DNA from 3 places in the Streptomyces sp. R41 genome. Region 1 is predicted to be linked to each of the others. Evidence: riboswitches for the same ligand, from Rfam matches in the RefSeq annotation. Region 1 holds a riboswitch; each other region holds the start of a gene.
What was found. A riboswitch is a leader RNA that binds a small molecule or an ion and turns the genes downstream of it on or off. The one in region 1 is predicted to bind thiamine pyrophosphate.
Positions count from the first base shown of each region.

Region 1 (6,878 bases):
CCGGACGGTCACCGGATGACTATGCGTGACGAAGCCGCTTCGCGAACTCTCCCGCCGCCGCGCCCGGGTCGTCCGCCTCGGTGATCGCCCGTACGACGACGACACGCCGGGCGCCCGCCTCCAGCACCTCGTCGAGGTTGCCCAGGTCGATACCGCCGATGGCGAACCAGGGACGGTCGGTGCCCAGCGAGGCCGTGTGACGGACCAGATCGAGCCCGGGTGCGTGGCGGCCCGGCTTGGTCGGGGTGGGCCAGCAGGGGCCGGTGCAGAAGTAGTCCACGCCCTCCTGGACGGCGGCGGCCGCGGCCTCGGACTCGGCGTGGGTGGAGCGGCCGATCAGGATGTCGTCGCCGAGGACGGCGCGGGCCGCGGGGACCGGGAGGTCGCCCTGGCCCAGATGCAGTACGTCGGCGCCGATCGCGTGGGCGACGTCCGCCCGGTCGTTGACCGCGAGGAGCCTGCCGTGGCGTGCGCAGGCGTCCGCGAAGACCTGGAGGTGCTCCAGCTCCTCGGCCGCCTCCATGCCCTTGTCGCGCAGCTGCACGATGTCGACCCCGCCCTCAAGGACGGCGTCCAGGAACTCGGCGAGGTCTCCCTGGCGCTTGCGGGCATCCGTGCACAGGTAGACGCGGGCGTCGGCGAGCTGGGCGCGTGCGGTGGCGGCGGCGTTCTCGGGCATGCGTGTATCCCCCGTTGTCGGTGCGTACGGACCACGGTGGACCGGTGGCCTTGCGGCGCGCGTACGGATCACGATGGCCCGGTGGCCTTGCGGCGCGTACGGACCACGATGGCCCGTGGCCTTTCGGCCCGGTGCCGGCCGTGGTCCGTACGCCGGACGGTTGTCAGGTCAGACGGCGAGCGCCTGGGCGCGGCGCTTCACCTCCGTGCCGCGATTCTCGCTCAGAGCCTGCGCGGGGGTGCCGGGCAGGGTCGGGTCGGGGGTGAAGAGCCACTCGAGCATCTCTTCGTCGGTGAAGCCGTCGTCCCGCAGGAGCGTCAAGGTGCCGGACAGGCCCTTGACGACCTTGTCCCCGTCGATGAAGGCGGCGGGGACGTGCAGCGCGCGGTTCTCACCACGGCGTACGGCGATCAGCTGGCCCTCCTTGACCAGCTGCCGGACGCGGGTCACCTCGACGCCGAGCTGTTCGGCGATGTCGGGGAGGGTGAGCCAGGCGGGGACGAGAGCATCGATCTTTGCGTCAATCTCGGTCACGGGACAAGCCTGCCATCCCGGACTGACACTCGGTACCCGAGTCCCGCCCGGGCCGGGGTCCCACGCTCGTGCGATCGGGTGGGTTTCGGCCGCTCGGCACCGCCGGAAAGCGCGGTCGGGGGGACGCCCCGTCACGCCGAAACGATCGCGGGGCTCCGCCGAACCGGTGCATCCTCCGGTGGCGTAGAAGTCTCGGCTACGCCGCCGTCGCCGCCTTCAGCGGTTTCGACGGGTCCGTCAGAAGTTCCGGGTTCATCGGGGTGCCCGCCTCGATGAGTCGGCGGCCCTGGGCCAGATCCCTCGGTCGGCCCACCGCCAGCAGGGCGACCAATCGGGTGTCGCGGAGCCAGCAGACCGTCCAGGCGGCGCCGGAGGGGTCGCCGCGCCAGAGGGTCGTGTCGGCGGGGGCGTGGTGGCCGACGTACTGGACGAAACGGCCGAACTGCTCGGACCAGAAGTACGGGACGGGGTCGTACGCGGCGGGGGCCTCGCCGATGATGTTCGCGGCGACCGTACGCGGGCCCTGCAGGGCGTTGTCCCAGTGGTGGACCAGAAGGCGGTCCTCGTACCTTCCCGAAGGGAAGGAGGCGCAGTCACCGACCGCGTAGACGTCCGGTACGGAGGTGCGCAGATGGTCGTCGGCCACCACCTCACGGTGGGCGCCGAGCGCGATCCCGGAGCCGGCCAGCCAGGCGGTCGCGGGGCGTGCGCCGATTCCGACGACCACGGCGCCCGCGGGCACCCGGGAGCCGTCGTCCAGCACCACCGCGCCGGGCTCGATGCGCTCCACGCGCGCGTGCGTACGCAGCGAGGCCCCGCTGTCCGCGTACCAGGCCGCCATCGGCGCGGCCACCTCGGCGGGCAGCGCGCCGGCGAGCGGCCGGTCGGCGGCCTCGACGACCGTCACCGCGCACCCCGCCTCGCGCGCCGCCGTGGCGAACTCGGCGCCGATCCAGCCGGCCCCGACGACCACGATGTCGTGCTGCTGGGCGAGGACGGGGCGCAGCCGCTCGGCGTCGTCCAGGGTGCGCAGCAGATGGACCCCGGGCACGCCCTCCGCGCCTGGCAGCTGAATCGGTTCCGCGCCGGTCGCGATCACCAGGACGTCGTACGGCTCGGGCCCGGTCTCGGTGTCCAGCTCATGGTCCTCGGGGCGTACGCCGAGCGCCTCGCGTCCGAGCTGCAGTTCGATGTCCAGTGCCTCGAAGTCGACGTCGAAGGCGGAGCCCTCGGCCTTGCCGAGCAGTACGGCCTTGGACAGCGGCGGCCGGTCGTACGGCTGATGGGGCTCCGCGCCGATCAGCGTCACGCTGCCGGTGAAGCCCTGTTCACGCAGGGCGACCGCGGTCTGCACACCGGCCATGCCCGCGCCCACGACGACGACTCGCTGTGCCGTACGCCCCTGCGCCTGCGCCTGCGTCTGCTCGCTCACCTGATCACCATAGACAACTGACAAATTGTCAGTCAGGGGACGTGCTCAGTGACCTGTTGCACATTGCACGTCCCTCTTCCACCGCTCACCCGTCCACTTCTCCCGCTTTTTCCACTTCTTCCACCACGCTCGTCCCGCTGCCCGTCTGCGACTCCCATTCCCAGGTCTCCTCCAGGCGTACGCGCCCGTCGGGCAGTTCGACCACGCGGGACACGCAGTGCCCCGACGAGGTGCCGCCGTCGCGCTTCAGCTGCACGTACCGGAAGTCGAGGCGGTCACCCTCACGAGTACCCACGAGATGTCCGCGTACGACATCGCCGCCCGCGTACTCGGCGCAGATCTCGCCGTCCTTCTCGTGGTACGTGAACCGGGTGCGGGTGCCCACCTGACCTGGTGCCTGGTCGGCGACCGGGGCGAGGACGAGGCCGTCGAGCGAGCGGGGCATGGGCGGAGGCTCCCTTACTGAGACAGCCGGCGGCGGGCTAGGGTGGCCAACGTAAAGCACTCGCGGGAGCCCGGACGCACCGGGCTGAGAGGGAGGCTGGGACGGCCTCCGACCGTACGAACCTGATCCGGGTCATGCCGGCGAAGGGAGGGGCTGGACGCCCATGTCGCCTACACGTACGTCAGACGTCCTCGTCATCGGGGGCGGAATCATCGGGCTCGTGACGGCCTGGCGGGCCGCGCAACGCGGGTTCACCACCGCCCTCGTGGATCCCGAACCGGGCGGCGGAGCGGCCCAGGTCGCGGCCGGAATGCTCGCCGCCGTCACCGAACTGCACTACGGCGAGCAGACCCTGCTGGGCCTCAACCTCGCCTCCGCGCGCCGCTATCCGGACTTCGCCGCCGAACTCACGGAAGCCACGGGCCAAGACCTCGGCTACCGCCAGTGCGGCACACTGGCCGTCGCACTGGACGCCGACGACCGCGCCCATCTGCGTGAACTGCACGCCCTGCAAAGCCAGTCGGGGCTCGACTCGGAGTGGCTGAGCGGGCGCGAGTGCCGCCGTCTGGAGCCGATGCTCGCACCCGGCGTACGCGGCGGTCTGCGGGTCGACGGCGACCACCAGGTCGATCCGCGCCGACTCGCCAAGGCCCTGGTCACGGCGTGCGAGCGGGCCGGAGTGGTGTTCCACCGGACCTGGGCGGAGCGGCTGAGCGTCGTACGGGACCGTGCCGCCGGAGTCGTCACCACGGACGGCACCGAGCCGGCCGCGGGCCAGATCGTGCTCGCCGGGGGCAGCCTCAGCGGGCGTCTGGCGGGCGTTCCCGACGACGTCCTGCCGCCCGTGCGCCCCGTGAAGGGGCAGGTGCTGCGGCTGACCGTGCCGAATCGGTACGCGCCCTTCCTGAGCCGTACCGTCCGCGCCGTCGTGCGCGGGAGCCAGGTCTATCTGGTGCCGCGCGAGAACGGCGAGCTCGTCGTGGGCGCGACCAGCGAAGAACTGGGCTGGGACACGACGGTGACCGCGGGCGGCGTGTACGAGCTGCTGCGCGACGCCCATGAGCTGGTCCCCGGGATCACCGAGCTGCCGCTCACGGAGACCCGGGCGGGGCTGCGCCCCGGCTCACCCGACAACGCGCCGCTCCTCGGACCGACCGAGCTGGACGGCCTCCTCCTCGCCACCGGGCACTACCGCAACGGTGTGCTCCTCACGCCCATCACCGGTGACGCGATGGCGCACGTGCTGACCACCGGTGAACTCCCCGACGTGGCCCGCCCCTTCACTCCACGGCGCTTCGGCGCCGCCGCCCTCACGGAGCAGCCCGCATGAACATCTTCGTCAACGGAGAGCGGCAGCGGATCGCCTCGGGTACCGCTCTCGACACACTCGTCGCGGCCCTCACCGCCGCTCCGTCCGGCGTGGCCGCCGCCCTCAACGAAACCGTCGTCCCGCGCGCGCAGTGGTCGTCCACTGCCCTCTCCGAGGGAGACCGCGTCGAAGTCCTCACCGCCGTCCAAGGAGGCTGACCCATGGCCGACGATCCCTTTGTCCTCGGTGGTACGTCCTTCTCCTCCCGGCTGATCATGGGTACGGGCGGTGCGCCAAGCCTCGACGTGCTGGAGCGCTCTCTCGTGGCGTCCGGTACGGAGCTGACGACGGTCGCGATGCGGCGCGTGAACGCGTCCGTGCACGGGTCGGTCCTGTCCGTGCTCGACAAGCTCGGCATCCGCGTGCTGCCGAACACGGCGGGCTGTTTCACCGCGGGCGAGGCCGTGCTGACCGCACGTCTCGCGCGCGAAGCGCTCGGCACGGACCTGGTCAAGCTGGAGGTCATCGCCGACGAGCGCACGCTGTTGCCCGACCCGATCGAGCTGCTCGACGCCGCGGAGACGCTCGTCGACGACGGGTTCACCGTGTTGCCGTACACGAATGACGACCCCGTCCTGGCGCGGAAGCTGGAGGACGTCGGCTGCGCCGCGATCATGCCGCTGGGCTCGCCCATCGGGTCCGGGCTGGGGATCCGGAACCCGCACAACTTCCAGTTGATCGTGGAGCACGCGCGCGTGCCGGTGATTCTGGACGCGGGGGCCGGTACGGCGTCGGACGCGGCGCTCGCCATGGAGCTGGGGTGTGCGGGTGTGATGCTTGCCTCAGCGGTGACGCGGGCGCAGGAGCCCGTCCTGATGGCGGAGGCCATGAAGCACGCGGTGGACGCGGGGCGGCTCGCGTATCGCGCGGGCCGGATTCCTCGGCGGCACTTCGCCGAGGCGTCGTCTCCTGCGGAGGGCTTGGCGCGCCTGGATCCCGAGAGGCCCGCCTTCTAGGCACCCGGCCCAGCGGGGGTCTCCCGCCCACGCACCACTCGTTTCCGGTTGGCTGGGAAGTGCGGGTCTCCTCTGGGGCGATCTCGCCGTGCCCGGCCGCGGCCGGGCTCGCGGCGGCGGGGCCTCTCTTCGACGTCCGCGCATGCGTGCGATGTGCGTCACAGGTCGGCTGCAGTCGCGCTCCGGTATCGGCCGAACGGGGCGTCGTGACAGTGGCGGCTCGTACACTCACCTGCGTGGATACGACCCTTCAGGACCCGCTTGTCGGGCAGGTGCTCGACGGCCGCTATCGCGTAGACGCACGGATCGCGGTCGGCGGGATGGCCACGGTCTACAGGGCCCTGGACACCCGTCTCGACCGCGTGCTCGCGCTCAAGGTGATGCACCCGACGCTGGCCGCCGACGGCTCGTTCGTCGAGCGTTTCATCCGCGAGGCCAAGTCGGTGGCCCGGCTCGCGCACCCCAATGTGGTGCAGGTCTTCGACCAGGGGGCGGACGGGTCGTACGTCTATCTGGCCATGGAGTACATCGCCGGGTGCACCCTGCGCGACGTACTGCGCGACCGCGGCGCCCTGCAGCCGCGGGCCGCGCTCGACATCCTGGAGCCGGTGCTCGCCGCCCTCGGCGCCGCGCACCGCGCCGGATTCGTGCACCGCGACATGAAGCCGGAGAACGTCCTCATAGGGGACGACGGCCGGGTCAAGGTGGCGGACTTCGGTCTCGTACGGGCCGTGGACACCGTGACGAACACGACGGGGGCCGTCCTCGGCACCGTCTCGTACCTCGCTCCCGAGCAGATCGAGCACGGCACCGCCGACCCCCGCGTCGACGTCTACGCGTGCGGGGTCGTCCTCTACGAAATGCTCACCGGCGACAAGCCGCACTCCGGGGACTCCCCCGCCCAGGTGCTCTACCAGCACCTGCACGCGGACGTGCCGCCGCCGTCGGCCGCCGTGCCGGGGATGCCGTACGAGCTCGACGAGCTGGTCGCCACGGCGACCGCCCGCAATCCCGAAGTGCGCCCGCACGACGCGGTGGCGCTGCTCGGCCAGGTGCTTCAGGCGCGCGCGGGGCTCACCGCCGAGCAGCTCGACGCCGTCCCGCCGGGGGCCCTCGCCATGGGCCACGACAACGCCGAGGACCGTACGAGTGTGATCCCGCGCTCGCTGTCCGTACCGCGGCCGCTGCCCGTGAACGAGGACGACGAGAACGGCGCACTCAACCGGACGAGCCGGTTCGAGCAGAGCAGTCCGTTCACGTCCGGGCAGGCCGCTCCGTCCCGGCGTGCCGCGCGGCCCCGCCGCGGGATGCTGGCGATCGTCGCCGCCATCGTGCTGGTGCTGGGCCTCGGTGCCGGCGTCTGGTACATCAACTCCGGCCAGTTCACCAAGGTCCCGCCGATCCTCGCGAAGACCCAGACCGAGGCCAAGGACCGGCTGACGCAGGCCGGGCTCGATGTCGGT
Region 1 is NZ_CP163443.1:3,039,699-3,046,576, forward strand. Features, by position in the region: gene thiE (thiamine phosphate synthase) at 20-679, opposite strand; gene AB5J53_RS14230 (Rv2175c family DNA-binding protein) at 848-1,213, opposite strand; gene AB5J53_RS14235 (NAD(P)/FAD-dependent oxidoreductase) at 1,410-2,645, opposite strand; gene AB5J53_RS14240 (hypothetical protein) at 2,731-3,090, opposite strand; TPP riboswitch at 3,143-3,256, shown strand; gene thiO (glycine oxidase ThiO) at 3,254-4,420, shown strand; gene thiS (sulfur carrier protein ThiS) at 4,417-4,617, shown strand; gene AB5J53_RS14255 (thiazole synthase) at 4,621-5,415, shown strand; gene pknB (Stk1 family PASTA domain-containing Ser/Thr kinase) at 5,652-6,878, shown strand, end outside.

Region 2 (6,878 bases), 2.2 Mb from region 1:
GGCCGCATCTGTACGCCGACGGGCTGGCCATCGCGATGGACGGCGGCGTGACCATGGCCGGAAAGCTGCTGGTCCAGCAATTGCCCCTGGATACCTGAGCGTTCATCGGGCAGGCGTCCCCCACGGAGGACTGCGCTGGCCAGGGGGCAATTTCTGGAAACCCCCTGTCACGGCGTGCCGTCACCGCTCTACCATCGGCTTATCCGTAGCAGGCTCCCCTCCGTTTCTGCCCGACGGCTCGTCAGCGTGCGAGCCACCAGCCCTACGGAGCATCGGGGGATGCACATGAACAGCGTTCCGCAGCACCTGCTGAGCGAGGACCGCCAGGAATACGAGCGGATCCTCGATGAGGCGCTGCGCTCCGCACCACACCGTCCGGAACTCGCCGCTGTCGGCCAGCGGCTCAACCCCGAACAACTGCGCACCATGGCGCTCAACGCCACCGCACTCATCACGGCGGCCGCGGCGAGCGAATACCAGCATTATGTGAGGGTCCGCGAGGAGCTGCGCCAGCCGGCGCCGTCCACCCCGGTCGTGAGCGAGGAAGCCGGCTCCGCGGAGCCGGGCGCGACCGCGATGGGGCTCGCCGCCACCGTGGGGGAGGTGTCCGAGACCGCCGGGGCCGGCGCCATCGCCGTCGTCGCGGTGCTCGCCCCCGTCCTCGCCGGGACAGCGGCGGCGATCTTCCTGCTCGTGGGGTACCTCCTGAAGATGCTCGACCCCGAGCAGACGTTCGCCAAGACCCTCCTCACCACCGGATGGGTCTTCGGCGCGGTCACGGCGGCCGCGATTCTGGTCGCCGCGGTCGGGCTGCTGCTGACCGCACTGCGCAACAGTTCCTCCTCGCTCCAGGCCGGAGCGCGCGGCGAGCTGAACGAGCAGGTGGCCCGGGCCAGGGAAGCCTGGCGCGAGGCCCTGCTGGAACGCGGCATCCTGCCGTTCCTCCGGGAGGCCCTCGCCGATCCGGGCTCCGCGGCACTGGGCCGTCCGGCACCGGCGCCCAGCCGCATCCCGCAACTCGGCTACAACCGACCGGGGTTCAGCAGCCCTGACGGCGGACCCGCGGCCGGCCCGCGCCCGAGCTTCTCCAGCCCGGACTTCACGAGCCCGGACTTCGGAGGGCCCGAGCACCAGCCGGAGTGACGCCCGGGCCGACCGGGTGCTTCATGTCCGGGGGCGACGGCCTGATGCGGAAAGGAAACCGGGGCCCGCGCTGATGGGGCGCGGGCCCGAACCGGTGGGTGGTGTACGCCCGTACGCTCTCCGGCAGGGCGCGTCCGAACGCCCCCCTGGCCGGGCTCCGTCCGCCGATGCCCGGCCCGACAGGGCCCCGTGTCGGGTCCGGCCGCGCCAGCAGGGCCCGGTCAGATGATGCCGAGCTGGCGGGCCGCGGTCATCCAGGCCGGGAACTCGGACAGCAGCCGGTCGTAAAGCTCCGGGTCCGGGATGCTGCTGATGTCGTCGACGGCGAAGAAGCCGACGTTGTCGACGCGTCGGCCCGGCAGCGTGTCGAACCGCTCCAGCACGCCGTAGTTGGACCGTCCCAGGCCCACGAACTGCCAGAAGATCGGCTCCTCCACCGCCTCCCGCAGCTCCTTCTCGATCTCCTTGTTGCGATAGACACCTCCGTCGGAGAAGAACAGCACCAGGGTGGGATCGGCGGCCGGGTGCTCACGCACATATGTCCGGACCTCGGCGATCACCTTCTGCTCCTCGTTCTGGATCCCGACCGCGCGCATGTCCACCTGCCCCGGCCGCAGGCCCTTCCGCGGCTTCTTGCTCCGACGGAACAGGCTCAGCTCACCGACCCGGACATGGAGCTCCAGCCACTCGGGCAGTTCCCCCAGACCGAGATCCGGCAGCCGGGCCGCATGGGACGCGAACGTCCAGGCCTGCATCACTCCGTCGTCGTCCAACTGCGCGGCCACCGCGGCCATCCGCTCCACCACATCGGCCACGACACCCTTCGAGTACAGGAAGGACATCGACCCGGAGGCATCTAGAACCAGGACGACACGCGCTGTGACCCCCTCCGCCCCGCGCTTTCGCAGACTGACCGCCACCTGCTCCTTGCGCAGGGAGAGCCGCTTGCGCATGTCCACGGGCAACTGCTCCTCGCCCTTGGTGAGGCGAGGCGCGGAGCCTGGGGGCGCCGGCGGAACCTGCGGGGCGGGCGGGGCCACAGGCGGCGCGATGGGCGGGCCCGCGGACGGCACCACCGGTGGGCCCGCGGCGGTCACCGCAGGCGGCACCGCCGACGCGGCACCGGTCCCGGGCGCGGAGCCGGCGGCAGACGCGGAGCCCCCGGCCTCGTCGTCCACGCTGATCCCGAAGTCGGTCGCCAGGCCAGCGAGCCCGGACGCGTAGCCCTGTCCGACCGCGCGGAACTTCCACTGGCCGCCGCGCAGATACAGCTCACCACCGATGAACGCCGTCTCCGTCGTGGCCTCCATCTCGAAGCGCGCGAGCTCCTGCCGCGTCCCGGCGTCGAGCAACGTGAGCGTCAGGCCGGACAGCTCGCCGAAGGTGCCGCCGTCGGCCGAGGCGCACAGGACAACCCGCTCGATGCCCGGCTCCAGGGCGCGCAGGTCCACTCCGACCGTGTCCGTCGTGGCTCCGCCGTCCCGCCGCTTCCCGAGGTGCCGCACGGCCCCGGAGGCATGCTGCGGCTGGTTGTAGAAGACGAAGTCCCCGTCGTCCCGCACCCGTCCACCCGCACCCAGCAGCAGCGCCGAGGCATCGGCGTCCGGCGCACCGGACCCACCGGACCCACCGGACCCACCGGACCCACCGGACCCACCGGACCAGCTCAGCACGACCTGCACGGCCTCGGCGGCCACGGGAAGGTTGGCGCCCTTGCTCATGGATGTCGCTGTCATGCGCCCAGTCTGCCGACAGAACCCGGCCCTGAAGCCGTCCGATGCACATATACGAGCCTCGGACGGCTCCGAACACCACGCACTCGTGCGCGCCTCAGTCCGCCAACGGCAGATAGACCCGGTTGCCCGCCGCCGCGAACTCCTTGGACTTCTGCGCCATACCCTCCTCGATCTCCGCCTGCGAACCGCCGTGCTCACGCCGGATGTCCTGCGAGATCTTCATCGAGCAGAACTTCGGCCCGCACATGGAGCAGAAGTGGGCCGTCTTGGCGGGCTCGGCCGGCAGTGTCTCGTCGTGGAACTCCCGTGCCGTGTCCGGGTCGAGGGCCAGGTTGAACTGGTCCTCCCACCGGAATTCGAAGCGGGCGTCGGACAGCGCGTCGTCCCATTCCTGCGCACCTGGGTGCCCCTTGGCGAGGTCGGCTGCGTGGGCGGCGATCTTGTAGGTGATGACGCCGGTCTTGACGTCGTCACGGTTGGGCAGGCCCAAGTGCTCCTTGGGCGTGACGTAGCAGAGCATGGCCGTGCCCCACCAGGCGATCATCGCGGCACCGATGCCGGAGGTGATGTGGTCGTACGCCGGCGCGACGTCCGTCGTCAGCGGGCCGAGCGTATAGAACGGAGCTTCATCGCAGATCTCCTGCTGAAGGTCGATGTTCTCCTTGATCTTGTGCATCGGGACATGTCCCGGGCCTTCGATCATGGTCTGTACGTTGAAACGCTTGGCGATCGTGTTGAGTTCCCCGAGCGTCCTCAACTCCGCGAACTGGGCGGCGTCGTTGGCGTCCGCGATGGAGCCGGGCCGCAGGCCGTCGCCGAGCGAGTACGTGACGTCGTACGCCGCGAGGATCTCGCAGAGCTCCTCGAAGTTCTCGTACAGGAACGACTCCTTGTGGTGCGCGAGGCACCAGGCCGCCATGATCGAGCCGCCGCGCGAGACGATGCCGGTCTTGCGGTTCGCGGTGAGCGGCACGTACGGCAGGCGTACGCCCGCGTGGACCGTCATGTAGTCCACGCCCTGCTCGGCCTGCTCGATGACCGTGTCCTTGTAGATCTCCCAGGTCAGCTCCTCGGCGCGGCCGTCGACCTTCTCCAGTGCCTGGTAGAGCGGCACCGTGCCGATGGGGACGGGGGAGTTGCGCAGCACCCACTCGCGGGTCGTGTGGATGTTGCGGCCGGTGGACAGGTCCATGACCGTGTCGGCGCCCCAGCGGGTCGCCCAGGTCATCTTCTCGACCTCCTCCTCGATGGAGGACGTCACAGCCGAGTTGCCGATGTTGGCGTTGACCTTCACCAGGAACCGCTTGCCGATGATCATCGGCTCGATTTCCGGGTGGTTCACATTCGCGGGCAGCACCGCACGGCCCGCGGCGATCTCCTCGCGTACGACCTCGGGGTCGACGTTCTCGCGGACCGCCACGAACTCCATCTCGGGCGTGATCTCACCGCGGCGGGCGTACGCGAGCTGCGTCACCGCCTGTCCGGGGCGGCCCCGGCGCGGCTGGCGCGGCCGTCCAGGGAAGACCGCGTCGAGGTTGCGCAGCCCCCCGCGCGGTGAGGTGTGCTTGATCCCGTCGTCCTCGGGGCGGACCGGACGGCCCGCGTACTCCTCGGTGTCGCCGCGAGCGATGATCCAGTTCTCGCGCAGTGGTGCCAGACCCCTGCGTACATCGGTATCGACGGTCGGATCGGTGTACGGGCCGGAGGTGTCGTACAGCGTGACGGACTGCCCGTTGGTGAGGTGCACCTGACGGACCGGCACTCGTAGATCGGGGCGAGAACCGCCGACATACGCCTTGTGCCAGCCGATGGACTTCCCGGCCTCGCCGTTCTCGGTCGGGGCGGATGCCCCACCGTTCTCGGCCGGAGCAAGCGCCCCGTCCGTCTGGCTGGAGGCAGGCGTGCGTACGTCCTTGTTGGTCATGAGACCTACTCCCTACGCCGGCATTACCCGGTAACAGGTTCGGCGGTCGACGCAGCGGCTTCCGTCCGTCGATGTTTCATGTGAAACATCGCTGAGACGAAGGTCAGCGCCCTCTCAGCCCGGTGCTCCGAGCTCCCGCGTGTGCAAAGGTGCCTCCACGCTAGCGTCATATCTGGCGCGCTGAACAGAGGGCCCCCTCCGTTCTTGCGATGATCGGTCGGTGACCACAATGCAGCAGCCCCCATATCCACCGTCCGAGCCGCCTCGCGGACCCGGCTCCGGTGAGGGCCATGGACATGGTTCCGGCGACGGCCGCGGACATGGACCGGGCGGTGGTGGCCATGGCCCCGGACCAGGCGACGGCCCTGGCGGCGGGCACGGCCACTCGCACAGCCACGGCCCCGCAGTCCCCGTATCCAAGCACCTGCGCAAGGTCATCGCCGCGGTGCTGATCCCCTTCACCACGGCGGTCGTCGTGGGTCTCGTGGTGCTCTGGCCCGGCGGCGCCCCGTCCCACGAGCGCACCGGCGTCGGCTTCGACCGGCAGACCCAGCAGGCGACGGTGACCAAGGTCGACAAGGTGGACTGCAAGTCCGTGAACGCCTCGGGGGAGACCCCGACCGGCGACACCTCCACCGCCGAGGGCTCCTCCGCGCAGCAGCAGGCGACGGGCGACTGCAAGAAGGCGACGATCCGGATCGATACCGGCAAGGACAAGGGCCGTACGTTCACCGAGATCGTCCAGCCGGACCAGTCGCGGCAGTTGCATCAGGGCGAGAAGGTCGTGGTCGCGTATGAGCCCTCCGCGCCCAAGGATTTGCAGTACTCGGTAACCGACGTGAACCGGAAGTTCCCCCTGGCCCTGCTCGCCGGGATCTTCGCACTGGTTGTCGTGGTGGTGGGCCGGATGCGCGGCGTCATGGCGCTCATCGCGCTGGCCATCAGCTTCCTGATCCTGAATTTCTTCATCCTGCCCGCGATCCTGCATGGCTCGGACCCACTGATCGTGGCGGTCGTCGGGGCCAGCGCCATCATGCTGATCGCGCTCTACATGTGCCATGGCCTCTCGGCCCGCACGTCGGTGGCCGTCATCGGCACACTGCTCTCGCTGGTGCTGATCGGTGTGCTCGGCTCCGTCTTCATCGGCTGGGCGGCGCTGACCGGGAACACCGACGACAACACTGGCCTGATCCACGGCTTGTATCCGTCCATCGACATGAGCGGTCTGCTGCTCGCGGGCGTCATCATCGGTTCGCTCGGTGTGCTCGACGATGTGACGGTGACGCAGACGTCCGCGGTCTGGGAGCTGCACGAGGCGAATCCCACGATGGGCTGGCGTAGCCTGTACCGCGCGGGAATCCGCATCGGCCGCGACCACATCGCATCCGTCGTCAACACCCTCGTCCTGGCGTACGCGGGCGCTGCGCTGCCGCTGCTGCTGCTCTTCTCGATCGCGCAGAGCAGTGTGGGCACGGTCGCCAACAGCGAATTGGTCGCCGAAGAGATCGTGCGCACCCTGATCGGCTCGATCGGCCTGGTCGCCTCGGTGCCGGTGACCACCGCGCTGGCCGCTCTCGTGGTCTCCGCGGACCGTCCGGAGACCGCGGCCGGCCCTGTGGAGCCCACGGGAGCCAGGACGCCTGTACGCAGCGGAAAGGGCCGCCGCCGCAAGCGCTGAAACCATCCGGCACCCGCGCCCCTTGTGAGGAAGCGTTACTCCACTTGGGGGGTAGCGGTGCGTCAGCCCGCGCTCTGCTCCTCCGCCAGAATGCGGTCCAGCGCCTCGTCGAGGTGCGTGTCGAAGTCGGCGAGGGAACGCTCCTGCCCCAGCGGCACGAGCTTGTCCGTGCGGTCGAGGAAGGCCACGAGCGGCGCCGCCCCGGACCGGAACAGCGCGTGGTCGCCGCCCACCTGAAGCCGGATCAGCACCTCGCCGAACGCCTCCGGGTCGGCGGGCGCGATGTGCACATCGCCGTCACCGCACGGCCTGCCCACGCCGTCGATCAGCAACTCCCGCCCGAACGCCCAGGTCACAGGAGCGTCGCCGGGCAAATGAAAGGTCAGCCGCACGGCGT
Region 2 is NZ_CP163443.1:5,276,823-5,283,700, forward strand. Features, by position in the region: gene AB5J53_RS24165 (metallophosphoesterase) at 1-98, shown strand, start outside; gene AB5J53_RS24170 (hypothetical protein) at 280-1,143, shown strand; gene AB5J53_RS24175 (VWA domain-containing protein) at 1,365-2,879, opposite strand; gene thiC (phosphomethylpyrimidine synthase ThiC) at 2,974-4,803, opposite strand; TPP riboswitch at 4,796-4,952, opposite strand; gene AB5J53_RS24185 (YibE/F family protein) at 5,024-6,481, shown strand; gene AB5J53_RS24190 (SsgA family sporulation/cell division regulator) at 6,544-6,878, opposite strand, start outside.
Region 2: another riboswitch for thiamine pyrophosphate. It lies ahead of thiC (phosphomethylpyrimidine synthase ThiC); the one in region 1 lies ahead of thiO (glycine oxidase ThiO).

Region 3 (6,878 bases), 4.5 Mb from region 1:
CGGGGCCAGTCGACGATGACGAGCAGGACGCGACTGCCGTCTGGCCGGTCGCGGTACTCCAGCACCTGGGCCTTCTGCCGCCGGCCTGCCCGCTGGAGCGTCAGCATGAGTCCCGTGCGGGCGAATTCGATGTCTCGCCAGTCCGGCACCTGATCCGGCACCGGGAGGGCGACCTCTTCCGCATCACGCCATTCGCTCATGCGTTCGAATGTAGCGGGACGCGTGGGGCGGCACGAGACCCCATACGGGTTGTCCTGTATCAGCGAACCTTGAGGCCGTGCCATCGAACCTTGACGGACGCGGATTCGTGTCACCGAATTTGGAGCACAGCAGCCGGGGCGCGCGGTGTGGGGCAGAATCCTGCGCTGTGGTGATCAGCGCGCGCGAACTCAACCGAGCGACCCTCAGCCGCCAGCTGCTGCTGGAGCGTGAGCCGCTGACCGTCCCCGACGGTGTGCGGCGCGTGGTCGCACTCCAGGCGCAGCACCCGGCCTCGCCGTACCTCGCACTGTGGAACCGGCTCACCGGGTTCGCTCCCGCCGACCTCGATGCCGCCTTCATCGGGCGTTCGGTGGCCAAGGCGACCCTGATGCGGATCACCCCGCACGCCGTGCACGCCGAGGACTACCCGGCCTTCCGCGCGGCGATGCAGCCCACGCTGTACGCCTCCCGGCTCGGCTTCCGCTTCGCCGCCGCGGGGCTGACCCCGGCGGACGCCGACGAACTGGTGCCGGAGCTGCTGGCCTTTGCCCCCCGGCCGCGCACCTCGGCAGAGATGCAGGCGTGGGTCGAGGAGCGGCTCGGTGCCGAGAAGAAGGAGGGGGCCTGGTGGGGGCTGAAGGCGTACGCGCCGTTGCATCATGCCCCGACGGATGCGCTGTGGTCATTCGGCCTCCGGCCGTCCTTCGTCGCGGCGGGGACGGAGCCCGCCCTCACGGGACGGGCGGTGGAGCCACAAGCGCTGCGGACCCTGATCCTGCGCTACCTGGCGGGGTTCGGGCCTGCGTCGGTGGCGGACGTGGCGCAGTTCGCCATGGTGCAGCGGGCGGCCGTCCGCGAGGCGCTCCGCGCTCTGGACGGCGCCGTCGAGCAGCTCCAGGGGCCGGACGGCGGCACGCTGTTCGACCTCCCGGGTGCCTCCCGGCCGCCCGCGGAAACCCCCGCCCCGCCCCGGCTGATGGCGATGTGGGACAGCGTTCTGCTGGCCTATGCCGACCGTAGCCGGGTGATACCCCCGGCCTACCGCCCCTTGGTGATCCGCAGGAACGGCGACGTACTGCCCACCCTGCTGGTGGACGGCCATGTCGCCGGTGTCTGGCGCCCGGTGGGCGGCGGCATCGAGGCCACGGCCTTCCACCCCCTGCCCTCCGCCGCCTGGGATGGGCTCGCCGCGGAGGCTCAGTCCTTGACGACGCTCCTCGGCGAACGCGAGGCGGCGGTCTACAGCCGCTACGGGCACTGGTGGTCGAAACTCCCCGAAGCCGAGGCGCGGCTGCTGTGACGGTTTTGATGCTCAGACTTCGATGGCACGGACTCAAGGTTCGTTGGCACAGACACGGGTGATGGCACGACGGGGCCCCCGCCTCAACCGCGAGACGGGGGCCTACCCGCCCGACTAGTCCGCCGGGTCCTCCTCTGCCCGCCGTACAGCCTTCTTCACGGCCTGCTCGACCTCGTGGCGGTCCTGCTCGGCCGCCTGTGCGTACTTCGTGATGGCCGCCTGCGCCACCTCGGACGCTTCGCGCCACCGGCGGCACTGCGTCTCGTACTCGTCGCCGGCGAGGCCCGCGCATTTCGCGCGTTCCTCTTCGGCGGAATGTTCCAGCTTGATCAATTCGTCGGGGATGTCTGCCACAATTCGGATCCTAATCTCGTGTGCTCAGTACGCCGACCTTGCGACGTGCCGACCGCGCGGGTGAGACCGCGGGCGGAATCCACGGCGAGCAGACCGTCCTCGCTACGGAGATCGCGAACTGTTCGCGATCTCCGTAGCGAGGGCGGTCTCACACCCTCCCGGCTCCATCGGGGCCCCAGGTCACACAAATCGATCTGCGACACTGGTACAGCCATGCCTAAGCCCGGAGAACTCACTTTCGTCGCCCCGCGCGGAGCCCAGAAGCCGCCGCGGCACCTTGCCGATCTCACGCCCGCCGAGCGTAAAGAGGCGGTTGCCGCGATCGGTGAGAAGCCGTTTCGTGCCAAGCAGCTCTCGCAGCACTACTTCGCGCGGTACGCGCACGACCCCGCCGAGTGGACGGACATCCCGGCCGCCTCGCGCGGCAAGCTCCAGGAGGCGTTGCTCCCCGAGCTGATGACGGTCGTGCGGCATCTGTCGACCGACCAGGACACGACCCGAAAGACCCTGTGGCGGCTCTTCGACGGCACACTCGTCGAATCCGTGCTGATGCGCTACCCGGACCGGGTGACCATGTGCATCAGCTCGCAGGCCGGGTGCGGGATGAACTGCCCCTTCTGTGCCACGGGGCAGGCCGGGCTCGACCGGAACCTGTCGACCGGTGAGATCGTGCACCAGATCGTGGACGGGATGCGCGCCCTCAGGGACGGCGAGATCCCGGGTGGTCCGGCGCGGCTGAGCAACATCGTCTTCATGGGCATGGGCGAGCCGCTCGCCAACTACAAGAGGGTGGTGGGTGCTATTCGTGCGCTCACCGATCCCGAGCCCGACGGGCTGGGGCTGTCGCAGCGCGGGATCACCGTGTCCACCGTGGGGCTCGTCCCCGCGATCCACCGGTTCTGTGACGAGGGCTTCAAGTGCCGCCTCGCCATCTCCCTGCACGCGCCGGACGACGAACTGCGCGACACGCTCGTACCGGTCAATACGCGGTGGAAGGTGCGGGAAGTTCTCGACGCGGGCTGGGAGTACGCCGCCAAGTCCGGGCGTCGGCTGTCCATCGAGTACGCCCTCATCCGGGACATCAACGACCAGGCGTGGCGCGGTGACCGGCTCGGGCGGCTGCTCAAGGGCAAGCCGGTGCACGTCAACCTCATCCCGTTGAACCCGACTCCGGGTTCGAAGTGGACCGCATCGCGGCCCGAGGACGAGAAGGCGTTCGTCGAGGCGATCGCGGCCCACGGGGTGCCGGTGACCATCCGGGACACCCGGGGCCAGGAGATCGACGGGGCGTGCGGTCAGCTCGCCGCCACCGAGCGGTAACCTGTCCTGCGTACGTACATCTTCATATTCCGACAGGGGAGCGCCACAGCGCTGAGAGTGCGGGAGAGACCGCAGACCCTCTGAACCTTGCCCAGGTCATTCTGGGTAGGAAGTTCGGTCACCACTCAAGCTGTTGCGCCCTGCCCGGGAACTGTCAGAGGTCCCGGGCAGGGCCGCGTCTCTTCCTGGTCAGCCAGGAGGAAATCAGTGAGCACCACCAAGAAGTTCGCGTCCGTGGCCGTCGGCCTGGGCCTGGTCACGCTGCCCGTACTGACGGCGTGCGGGTCCACCGACAGCGGCGGCTCCGCGGACTCCAAGACCGTGACGCTCGTCAGCCACGACTCGTGGGCCGTGTCCAAGAGCGTGCTCAAGGACTTCGAGAAGCAGTCCGGCTACACGGTCAAGGTCCTGAAGGACGGCGACGCCGGGCAGGCCGTCAACAAGGCGATCCTCACCAAGGACAACCCCCAGGGCGACGTCTTCTTCGGCGTCGACAACACCCTGCTGTCCCGCGCGCTCGACAACGGGCTCTTCCAGTCCTACGAGGCCAGGGGCGCCGACCAGATCCTGCCCGAGTACCGGGTCGACCAGGACAAGCACCGCGTCACGCCCATCGACTCGGGCGACATATGCGTCAACTACGACAAGGCCTACTTCAGCGAGCACAAGCTGACGCCGCCGCAGTCCTTCGACGACCTGATCAAGCCCGAGTACAAGAACCTCCTCGTCACCGAGAACGCCTCCACATCCTCGCCCGGCCTGGGCTTCCTGCTCGGGACCGCAGCGAAGTACGGCGATGGGGGCTGGCAGGACTACTGGAAGAAGCTCAAGGCCAACGGCGTCAAGGTCGTCGACGGCTGGGAGCAGGCCTACAACGACGAGTTCTCCGGGTCCGCCGGCGGCAAGAAGGCCAAGGCCGACCGGCCGCTCGTCGTCTCGTACGCCTCCTCGCCGCCCGCCGAGGTCATCTACGCCGACCCGAAGCCGACGACCGCGCCGACCGGCGTCGTGAACGGCACCTGCTTCCGGCAGGTGGAGTACGCGGGGCTGTTGAGCAACGCGAAGAACACCAAGGGCGGCAAGGCGCTCCTCGACTTCCTGGTCACCAAGGAGTTCCAGCAGGACATGCCGCTGAACATGTTCGTGTACCCGGTGGTCAAGGGTGCCGTGGTGCCCGCCGAGTTCACCAAGTTCGGCCCCCAGGCCAAGGATCCCGAGACCATGGCCCCGGCCAAGATCGCCGACAATCGTGACCAGTGGGTCAAGTCGTGGACCTCGCTCGTACTGAAGTAGCCCCGCCGAAGGCCCGGAAGGGGAGCGCGGCGCGGCTCGGGCTCATGGCCCTGCCCGTCGCGTTCTTCGCGGTCTTCTTCGCCTACCCCGTCGCCGCGATCGTGGCCCGCGGCCTCGAGGTCGACGGGGCCTGGCAGTTGGGGCGGATCGGCGAGGTGCTCGCGCAGTCGGACATCCGGCACGTGCTGTGGTTCACCACGTGGCAGGCGCTCGTCTCGACGGCGCTCACGCTGCTGATCGCGCTCCCCGGCGCGTATGTTTTCGCGCGCTTCGATTTCAGGGGCAAGCAGGTCCTGCGCGCGGTCGTGACCGTGCCCTTCGTGCTGCCCACCGTCGTTGTCGGTACGGCCTTTCTGGCGCTCGTCGGCCGCGGCGGACTCCTGGACGAGCTGTGGGGCGTACGGCTCGACACCACCGTCTGGGCGATCCTGCTCGCGCATGTCTTCTTCAACTACGCGGTCGTCGTACGGACGGTCGGCGGGCTCTGGTCGCAACTCGACCCGCGCCAGGAGGAGGCCGCCCGGATGCTCGGCGCCTCCCGGTTCGCGGCCTGGCGCAAGGTGACGCTGCCGGCCCTGAGCCCGGCCGTGGCCGCCGCGGCGCTCATGGTCTTCCTCTTCACCTTCACCTCCTTCGGCGTGGTGCAGATCCTCGGCGGCCCCACCTTCTCGACGCTCGAAGTCGAGATCTACCGGCAGACCTCGGAGATCTTCGACCTGGCGACGGCGGCGGTGCTGACGATGATCCAGTTCGTGGCGGTGGGCGCGATCCTCGCCGTGCACGCCCGGACCGTACGCCGCCGGGAGACCGCCCTGCGCCTGGTGGCCCCGGAGGCGACCGCGCGCCGGCCGCGCGGGGCCGGGCAGTGGGCACTGCTGGCGGGGGTGCTGGCGAGCATCGCGGTCCTCCTCGTGCTTCCGCTCGGCGTGCTGGTCCAGCGTTCCTTCGACGCTCCCGACGGCTACGGGTTCGCGTACTACAAGGCGCTGACCTCGGCCGACGGAGGCATCTTCCTTGTCGCGCCGATCGAGGCGATCGGCAACTCGCTGGAGTACGCGCTCGCCGCCACCGCCATCGCCGTATTGATCGGGGGACTGGCGGCCGCGGCCCTCACTCGCCGCAACACCGGTCGTCTCGTACGAGGCTTCGACGCGCTGCTGATGCTGCCGCTCGGCGTCTCCGCGGTGACCGTCGGCTTCGGGTTCCTGATCGCACTGGACAAGCCCCCACTGGATCTGCGGGCGTCCTGGATCCTGGTGCCGCTCGCGCAAGCCCTGGTGGGCGTCCCCTTCGTCGTACGGACGATGCTGCCCGTGCTGAGGGCGGTTGACGGGCGGCTGCGGGAGGCGGCGGCCGTGCTCGGGGCGTCGCCGTGGCGGGTGTGGCGCGAGATCGATCTGCCGATGGTGCGGCGGGCGCTGCTGATCGCGGCCGGGTTCGCCTTCGCCGTGTCGCTCGGCGAGTTCGGGGCGACCGTCTTCATCGCACGACCCGACAATCCGACGCTGCCGGTCGCCGTGGCCCGGCTGCTCGGGCGGGCCGGCGACCTCAACTACGGCCAGGCGATGGCCCTTTCGACGATCTTGATGGTGGTGTGCGCGGTGGCGCTGCTGGTATTGGAGCGCGTACGGAGCGACCGGACCGGGGAGTTCTAGATGCTGCTGAGCCTGGAAGGCGCGACCGTACGCTTCGGCGGGCGGCCGGTGCTCGACGCCGTCGACCTCGATGTCGCCCAGCACGAGATCGTCTGCGTGCTCGGGCCGAGCGGCAGTGGCAAGTCCACGCTGCTGCGGGCGGTGGCCGGATTGCAGTCGCTCGACGCGGGCCGTGTGGTACTGGGCGGGCGCGACCAGGCGGGGGTGCCGGCGCACAAGCGGGGCGTCGGCCTGATGTTCCAGGACCACCAGCTCTTCCCGCAGCGTGACGTGGGCGGCAATGTGGCCTTCGGGTTGCGGAGGCATGGAGCTGCGAAGGGGCAACAGGCTCTGGAAGTAAAGGAGTTGCTGGAGCTCGTCGGGCTTCCTGGTGCCGAGCGGCGGGCTGTCGCGGAACTCTCCGGCGGCGAGCAGCAGCGGGTCGCGCTGGCCCGTGCGCTCGCGCCCCGACCGCGCCTGCTGATGCTCGACGAACCGCTCGGCCAGCTGGACCGCTCCCTGCGCGAACGGCTCGTCGTGGAACTCCGGGGGCTCTTCGGCGAGTTGGGCACGACCGTGCTCGCCGTCACGCACGACCAGGGCGAGGCCTTCGCGCTCGCCGACCGGGTCGTGGTGATGCGGGACGGGCGGATCGCCCAGTCCGGTACGCCACTTGAGGTCTGGCAGCGCCCCGCGGACGAGTTCGTGGCCCGCTTCCTCGGCTTCGACAACGTGGTCGAGGCGACGGTGGGCGGGGAGGCCGCGGACACCCCGTG
Region 3 is NZ_CP163443.1:7,507,951-7,514,828, forward strand. Features, by position in the region: gene AB5J53_RS34315 (hypothetical protein) at 1-200, opposite strand, end outside; gene AB5J53_RS34320 (winged helix DNA-binding domain-containing protein) at 368-1,501, shown strand; gene AB5J53_RS34325 (hypothetical protein) at 1,616-1,855, opposite strand; gene rlmN (23S rRNA (adenine(2503)-C(2))-methyltransferase RlmN) at 2,069-3,175, shown strand; TPP riboswitch at 3,200-3,305, shown strand; gene AB5J53_RS34335 (thiamine ABC transporter substrate binding subunit) at 3,383-4,468, shown strand; gene AB5J53_RS34340 (ABC transporter permease) at 4,444-6,123, shown strand; gene AB5J53_RS34345 (ABC transporter ATP-binding protein) at 6,124-6,878, shown strand, end outside.
Region 3: another riboswitch for thiamine pyrophosphate. It lies ahead of AB5J53_RS34335 (thiamine ABC transporter substrate binding subunit); the one in region 1 lies ahead of thiO (glycine oxidase ThiO).